2 regions of the Halobacillus sp. ABA4_118 genome follow, and region 2 is predicted to be linked to the other one. Evidence: riboswitches for the same ligand, from Rfam matches in the RefSeq annotation. Region 2 holds a riboswitch; the other holds the start of a gene.
What was found. Region 2 has a riboswitch for FMN ahead of ribD (bifunctional diaminohydroxyphosphoribosylaminopyrimidine deaminase/5-amino-6-(5-phosphoribosylamino)uracil reductase RibD). Riboswitches for the same ligand answer to the same signal wherever they lie in the genome.
Positions count from the first base shown of each region.

Region 1: it holds a riboswitch for FMN, as region 2 does, so the genes downstream of both, ACXAGL_RS02065 (ECF transporter S component) here and ribD (bifunctional diaminohydroxyphosphoribosylaminopyrimidine deaminase/5-amino-6-(5-phosphoribosylamino)uracil reductase RibD) in region 2, are expected to answer to the same signal.

Region 1 is NZ_JBSWWS010000001.1:397,545-401,604, forward strand. It holds gene ACXAGL_RS02050 (hotdog fold thioesterase) at 1-17, shown strand, start outside; gene ACXAGL_RS02055 (TraR/DksA C4-type zinc finger protein) at 51-431, shown strand; gene ACXAGL_RS02060 (hypothetical protein) at 471-779, opposite strand; gene ACXAGL_RS02065 (ECF transporter S component) at 1,013-1,615, opposite strand; FMN riboswitch at 1,775-1,921, opposite strand; gene ACXAGL_RS02070 (hypothetical protein) at 2,115-2,825, shown strand; gene ACXAGL_RS02075 (hypothetical protein) at 3,107-3,814, shown strand; gene ACXAGL_RS02080 (methyl-accepting chemotaxis protein) at 3,864-4,060, opposite strand, start outside.
Region 2 is NZ_JBSWWS010000001.1:1,066,978-1,071,037, forward strand. It holds gene ACXAGL_RS05275 (bifunctional 3,4-dihydroxy-2-butanone-4-phosphate synthase/GTP cyclohydrolase II) at 1-358, opposite strand, end outside; gene ribE (riboflavin synthase) at 374-1,024, opposite strand; gene ribD (bifunctional diaminohydroxyphosphoribosylaminopyrimidine deaminase/5-amino-6-(5-phosphoribosylamino)uracil reductase RibD) at 1,024-2,118, opposite strand; FMN riboswitch at 2,250-2,399, opposite strand; gene ACXAGL_RS05290 (glycoside hydrolase family 13 protein) at 2,844-4,060, shown strand, end outside.

The DNA.
Region 1 (4,060 bases), 670 kb from region 2:
TCCCTTTAAAAAAGTAAGCCATCCTTATAAAAAGGAAGGAGACATGAAGCATGTTATCAGACAAGCAGATTCAACAATTCAAACAACAGATCATAGAAATGAAAGAAGAAGCTGAACAGGAAATGGAAAAGTACAAAGAGGATGATGCCAAGGAGCTTTATCCGAATGACCGGACAGGGGAAATTTCCAGCGTCGCGGACCACCCGGGAAACCTTGGTACAGATCAGCACGAACGGGAAAAACGCCAGACGTTTTATGAACAGGCAAGGGAGAAGCACATGGCAGCGGAAGATGCCCTGAAACGAATCGAGGAAGGCCGTTACGGCGTCAGTGAGAAATCAGGGGACCCAATCCCTGTCGAAAGACTTGAAGCTCTTCCAACCGCCCGCTACACCGTTGAAGAAGAACGGGAAATAGAAAAGGATGCCTGATAAAAAGGATGCCGTCATCAAAACGGCATCCTTTTTTTGTCAATCCATCTCCCGAAGCTGTTCGGAAGGTTCTTCATCTAAATCCGGCTCTTCTTCGTCCATATTGAACGGCGTGTCCCGTTCCCCGTTCTGACGCACATCCCTTTCATAATCCCGTCTCATTTCATCGATGTCCTGGTGCTCCCGGTTGTTGCGGAAACGCTGTTCCTCCGGCATTTCATTCCTATCTGTACGTTCATAACGGGCAGGCTCATAATTGATATCCTCCGGCCCATCCTCGTTCCCGTTCATTCCGCAGCCACTTAATGTAACCATCACCAGCAAAGCAGCTCCCATGATTTTTTTCATCCATAAACACCTCTTTCAAAATAGTAAGAGCATGTTTACTTTCTCCTTTTACGATGCTTTTACACATGGGAGAACGCACTGGTTTTCCAGCTCATAGATAAAGACCCTGACACCCCAGCCAGCATCTTGAAAAAAACCTTATGTTTTTCAAGTGAAGGATATTCTTTCCTCTATATCATTTTCCTTTTCGATATAAAAAGAGCCGGCGAGTTCATAACTCGCCGGCTCTCCCTTTACGCTGCGGATGAGGACCGCGGACTTTTCTGTTCGATCCAAGGTTTCATCCGTACAAAGAGCAGGGTGAACAGTGCACTCACAATGATTCCTTTAAGAGCATTGAATGGCAGAATCCCTGCTACTACTGTTATCCATTTCACTTGTGCACTCATCGTTTCCCATCCCATGAACCAGCTGTAAGCCGGAAGGATGACAAAGTAGTTCAGTACACCCATGCCGAACGCCATAATCAGAGAACTCGTCACAAGTCCTGATACAAGCGATTTAACACTCTTGAATTTATGATAGATCATCGTAACCGGAAGGATAAACAAGAGGCCTGCGGCAAAGTTTGCGACCACTCCCACCGGATCTCCTGCACCGGTATATATAAAATAAAGACCATTTTTTAACGCTTCAACAAGGATGCCTGCTGCGGGTGTAAACATGATGCCTGCAAGCAGGGCAGGAACATCACTGAAATCCACTTTCAAGTACTGCGGAAGCAGCGGCAGCGGAAAGTTCAGCAGCATCAGAACCATGGAAATGGTCCCAAACAAAGCAATCGTAATCAATGTAAATAATTTTCTTGATGACTGAGCCGGATAACGGTTCATCATCGATCTCCCCCTTCATCTTTACACATTGATTCACATCCCAGATGAAGGTGAGCGGCTGAGCCTGACCAATAAAAAACCCCTGAAGCATTGGGCTTAGGGATGGTCTTGGTCCACGGCTAAATAGAGGCAGCATATCTAGCATGCGCTGCCTGTTCCGCTCGACATCTTCTCCCATCCAGACTGTAACTGTCGGTCCCGGACTCTCACCAGGTCAGCCATGCAGAAGAACTGCACGGGTCACGGACTTAAAGGTCACTAGGCCTTCTTACCGTCGGTCGGGAATTTCACCCTGCCCCGAAGATGGAATCAATATAAATTTGTATCTTTATTTTATACAAAACCTGTACTCTGTGCAAGCAGGAAGTTCTGACGGCCGTTTCCCTCCTCTGTTTTGATCAAAAAGCAGATCTGTTAAATCTATCATTGGCCTACACCGGCTATCCGGGGATGAATACGATACCAATGTACCACACAATATTATGGATAAAGGTGGAAAAACATGGCGAATTGCAGGAAAGTTTCCGTTCCAGGGAAACTGCCGATAAAATTTCCTAAGAAAAAAGAGAAAGGCGAGACAAAACATGACTGTCCATCCGGATGTAAGTGTCATTTTAAAAAGCCTGAACGTAAGCCCGCCAAACTAAACAGTGACTGCTTTGTAGAAAATGCTCTGGTTGGGACAAAACAGGTACAAAAAGTAGCTGAATCCACCCTGCCACTCGGTTTATTCGCAGCTACTGGAATTACAATTGGCAGCCTGGTGTCTGTAGAAGTCGTCCCTAATCTGGAGAATATCACTATGAACGCCCGGATCATTAAAAACAAAGTCGTCAACATTGGCTTAATTCCGGCTGTAGTGACTGTCAGTTTCCTTGATAACGATGGTGCCTTGGGAACTGGTGTATTGAATACTTCCATCCCATTCCAAGCCCACACGGATTTCCCCGGGGCATGTCCGGAAGATACCCTGACAGAAACACCACTCGAAGTCGAAGGGATTTTTACGCAGGAGGGAGTTCCCGTTGTCGATCTGGCTGGATTAGGGCTGGTAGACGGGATCATTGTGAAAATCATTCTTCAAACCACCATTACGGTTACAAGACCTGTTATTCGTGACGCGCACGGCAACGTTTGTGATTTGAACCCCAACCGCTGCAGGCAGGACACAGAAACTTCATCCTTCACTTTCTCCGGATCCGAAGACGACTAAATTTTTCATTTGGAAGGAAAGAGAGCTTATCGATAAGCTCTCTTTTATCATTCCATTACCTATCATTCCTTAAAACAAATGCCCTTCTGTGCGGAGTCCATGACCGATAAACCGGTTTGCTGCAGACAGACACGTCCGTGATCAGGAAGTTCTTTCAGCGGCATCTAAACGAATCTTACAGCCTATTCCAGTAAATCTATCACACCGGCCTACACCGTCCATCTCTTCAGGAATAGTATACCTATGTACAACACAAATTTATTGATAAAGGTGGAAGAAATATGGCGCACTGCAGGAAAATTTCCGTGCCCGGGAAACTGCCGATGAAGTTTCCTAAGAAAAAAGAGAAAGCCGAGACAAAACAGTATTGTCCGTCCGGATGTAAGTGCAGCTTCAAAAAACCTGAAATGAAGCCGGCTAAACTAAACAGCGACTGCTTTGTAGAAAATGCTTTGGTTGGTACAAAAGAAGTGCAGAAGGTTGCTGAAACAACGCTTCCTCTATCCCTTTTTGGTGCAATTACTATTGCCGGAATCTTATCAATTGAAGTCGTTCCTGACTTGAATAACATCACAATGAATGCAAGAATCATCAAAAATAAAGTCGTTAACATCGGACTGATCCCCGCTACGATCAACATCCGTACAAACATTCTAGGGTTGGAATTAGTTACCCTTTCGACAACCATTCCGTTCCAGGAACACACAGATTTCCCTGGTGCATGCCCGCAGGACACCCTGCAGGAATCACCGCTTGAAGTTGAAGGAATCTTCACTCAGGAAGGAGTTCCTGTAGTAGATTTAGCTGGATTGAGTCTTGTCGATGGAATCCTTGTGAAAATCATCCTTAAAACAACCATTACCGTCACCCGCCCGGTTATCCGGGATGCCCACGGCAATGTTTGCGACTTAAACAAGGACCGGTGCCAAAACAGCATGACACCTCCATCCTTCACCTTCCCAGCTCCAGATGATACAGGGATCCTATAATTAATAAGGGGGCCTATCAGGTGATAGGCCCCCTTATTTTTCTGACATGCTATATCATTTCCTTCAAGGACTGCGCTTCTTTGTTAACGGCTTCTCCTGCTTCGACAACCTGCTGGTAGCCACGGGATGCACCATCAAGGTTATTCAGTGCTTTCATCAGTTCCTTCTGAATCACCTCGGTTCCTTGATTGATACGAGAAATCTCCTGCGTAATCTGGTCCACATTTTCCCGGACTTCTCCAATGG
Region 2 (4,060 bases):
GGAAATCGGAAGCTTTACTTTCCGGGTTCAGCATTTCCCTGATGGTCAGGGCCCGTTCGTCCGCTGAAATTCCAGTTGTTGTCTCTTTATGATCCACACTGACCGTAAACGCTGTCTGATTAGGGTCTGAATTGTCATTGACCATAGGCATCAGCTCGAGCGCTCCAGCTGTTTCATTCGTAATCGGGGCACAAACCAGCCCACGCCCATGCTTGATCATAAAATTGATCATCTCCGTGGAAGCATGCTCCGCGATTCCAATAAAGTCCCCTTCATTTTCCCTGTCCTCGTCATCACAAACGATGACAAGCTTTCCCTGCTTCAATACATCAATCGCTTTTTCAACCGAATCAAACATATGCTTTCCCCCTCTTCATGCAAACCCGTTATCAGCCAGCATCTTTTTGGAGATGGCTGTTTGCGGGTGCTCTTGATTCTGCCCACTCAGGAAGTGAGCGACATATTTTCCAATCATGTCACATTCGATATTAACTTTGTCTCCCGGACCTTTCCTGCCGAGAACGGTATGTTCCATCGTGTGCGGAATCAAAGAAATGGTGACACGATCCTCTTCTACTCCGAATACAGTCAGGGATGTACCATCAACAGCTATCGAGCCTTTATAGACAAAATAAGGAACCAAGTCGGACGGAAGCTGTATGTCGTAATAGACGGCGTTGGACTCCGGCCTTTTTGATACAATGCTGCCCGTACCGTCAATATGACCCGATACAAGGTGACCGCCGAACCGCCCATCTGCCGCCATCGCGCGTTCAAGATTGACATCGCTGCCCTGCTTTAATTCATGGATGTTGGTGGCGCGGTATGTTTCCGGCATCACATCAAAGGATGCGGTATCCTTCGTATAATCTGTCACGGTCAGACAGACACCGTTAATGGAAATACTGTCCCCAAGCTTGATATCTTCCAGAATTTTGGATGCAGCAATCTTTATCTCCAAAGCTTCCGTTTTACTTTTAACGGACTGCAGTGTTCCTATTTCTTCTACAATTCCTGTAAACATTAGGATTCCCCTTTTCTTATCGAAACAATTTTAATATCTTCTCCAAGCTGTTCGGTCGATACAAACTCAAAAGATGTCACCTGTTTCAACTGTTGGATGCCGCGGCCGGCAACCGGGGTCAGTGCTTCTTTTCCACCGATCAATTTGGGAGCAATATACGTAATCGTCTCATTCACCTTTCCTGATCTGACAAAAGCGTCGGCAATGGTGGCCCCTCCTTCAACAAGGAGAGAGGTGACCTTGTGCTTTCCTAAATAGCGCAGGACTTCTCCAGGATCGATGGTGCGGCCAAGCGGAATGACGTGGACATGGGCATGCTCTTCAAGAATCAGACGCTTTTCATCCGGTATATCCGCTGACGTGAAAATCCACGTTGGAGATTCATTATTTTGTATCAGATTCGAAGCAGTCGGAATACGAAGATGCGTATCGAGGACAAGACGGATCGGATGCTTTCCGCCACCCGGAATTCTTGTCGTCAATGTCGGATTATCCATCATGACCGTATTGATCCCGACTAGAATCGCGTCCGATTGATGACGATAGCGGTGTCCGTCCTGCCGCGCCTCTTCTCCTGTGATCCATTGACTCTCTCCACTGGCGGTGGCAATCTTCCCGTCAAGGCTCATCGCTGTCTTTAAACGGACATAAGGTTCACCTGTTTGAATGTAATGAAAGAAGGCACGATTCAGTTCATCTGCCTCGTCTTTCAAAACACCCGTCCGGACCTCCACGCCCTGCCGCTTCATCATTTCAATGCCCCGGCCGGAAACTTTAGGGTTCGGATCCGATGAAGCCGTAACGGCCCGGCGGATGCCTGCCTTCACGACAGCTTCGGCACACGGAGGTGTCCGTCCATGATGGCTGCACGGTTCAAGAGTGACATAGATGTCCGCGCCTTCCGCTTTTTCTCCTGCCATCCGTAGTGCGTGCACTTCCGCATGAGGTTCACCAGCCTTCACATGCACGCCTATACCGACGACTTGATTATCTTTGACCACAATGGCGGCTACTGAAGGGTTGGGACTCGTCTGGCCGACCGTTTCCCTGGCCATCTGTACAGCCATTGCCATGTACTGCTCATCACGCTCCATCTTCATCACCTGCTCTTTTTCCATAAAAATAACCCTGAAGAAGACATACTTCTCCAGGGTCTTAAACGTCATTTTTTTGCGTACAGCAAACAAAGGGTACACGTGTTGCATGAACGGTACCGATACGTTTCCACAACCTTCTCCCATCCAGACTTTAACTGTCGGCTTTGGAATTTCACCAAATCAGGGAGAACCGTGCTTAACACTGATTCTCCGTCGCGGGCTGAGAGCATAAGCTCATTACCGCCGGCTGGGACTTTCACCCGACCCCGAAGGTTTCCATATTCAGTTGAATTACTTTAAATATATATGAAATCCCCATCTGCCGCAATCCTTAAGGTTTAAACAGCACCCATTAAGGCTATGTACTCATAAAACTGACCGCCCTTATGATGGGCACACGGATAACTGTCCACCGGATTCACGCCGCTTTGTTGTGAAATCAACAGGATTCATGACAGCCTTTCAACATCCTCAACAGAAGATGCACCACCTGATTTTAACAATCCAATGATGTGTAAGCCTGCTCTTTTCACGAACCTCCTATTGTAAAGCAGAAGAAAATCAGCTAGTATAGATTTATCAGGAAAACGTTTGCATAATAAGATATATTTTTAGATTTTCATGGTTATGGTTATTGAATAAACAAGCTGTTTATTCAATCATTCTCACTGAGAAAACGTTTGCATATCACGAATGATTTTATTAGGAAAGAGGGGCTGTATATGGAACGGGTATGGTGGAAAGAAGCGGTAGGATATCAAGTTTACCCTAGAAGTTTTCAGGATTCAAATGGAGATGGGATCGGCGATCTGCAGGGAATGATCAGCCGTCTGGACTATTTGAAGGATATGGGCATTGATTTCATTTGGATCTGCCCAATGTACAAATCCCCGAAGGATGATAACGGTTATGACATTTCCGATTATCAGGACATCCTGGATGAATTCGGAACGATGGAGGATTTCGACGAGCTGCTTAAGGAAGTGCATAAACGTGACATGAAGTTGATCATCGACCTCGTCCTCAACCATACAAGTGATGAACATCCATGGTTTTTGGAATCCCGGAAATCCAAGGACAATCCCAAGAGGGACTGGTATATCTGGCGCGATGGCAGAGGCGGCCGCGAACCGAACAACTGGGAGAGTATCTTTGAAGGATCGGCATGGGAATATGACGAGGAAACAAGGCAGTATTACCTTCATGTGTTCTCCAGAAAGCAGCCGGACTTGAACTGGGAGAACGAAGACGTCCGCGAAGCTCTATACAGCATGGTCAACTGGTGGCTGGATAAAGGAATCGACGGTTTCCGCATAGATGCCATCAGCCATATCAAAAAGCGGCCGGGCTTTCCAGATATGCCGAACCCTGAAAAAGAAACGTATGTGTCCTCTTTTGATATGCATATGAACCAAAAAGGGATCCACACCCACCTTCAGGAATTCAAAGACCGCACATACGATAATTATGACGTGATGACGGTCGGAGAAGCGAACGGGGTAAGTGCCGATGAAGCGGATCAATGGGTCGGCGACAACGGAAAAATGGATATGATCTTCCAATTCGAGCACCTGGACCTTTGGGATCAGGATGCTGAACAGCAGCTTGACATTAAGGGTTTGAAAAAAGTACTGACCCGATGGCAGAAAGCTCTTGAAGGGGATGGATGGAACGCTTTGTTTGTAGAAAACCATGACAAGGCCCGTGTCGTTTCGACGTGGGGGGATGATCAAGTCTACTGGCGCGAAAGTGCGACGGCGATTGCAACGATGTATTTCTTTATGCAGGGGACGCCTTACATTTATCAAGGTCAGGAAATCGGCATGACGAATATGGCCTTCCCTTCCATTGAAGATTATGATGATGTGGCTGCGAAAAATTTATATCAGAACAAAAAAGCAAAAGGCATGGCTCATAAGGACATTATGAACATTCTCTG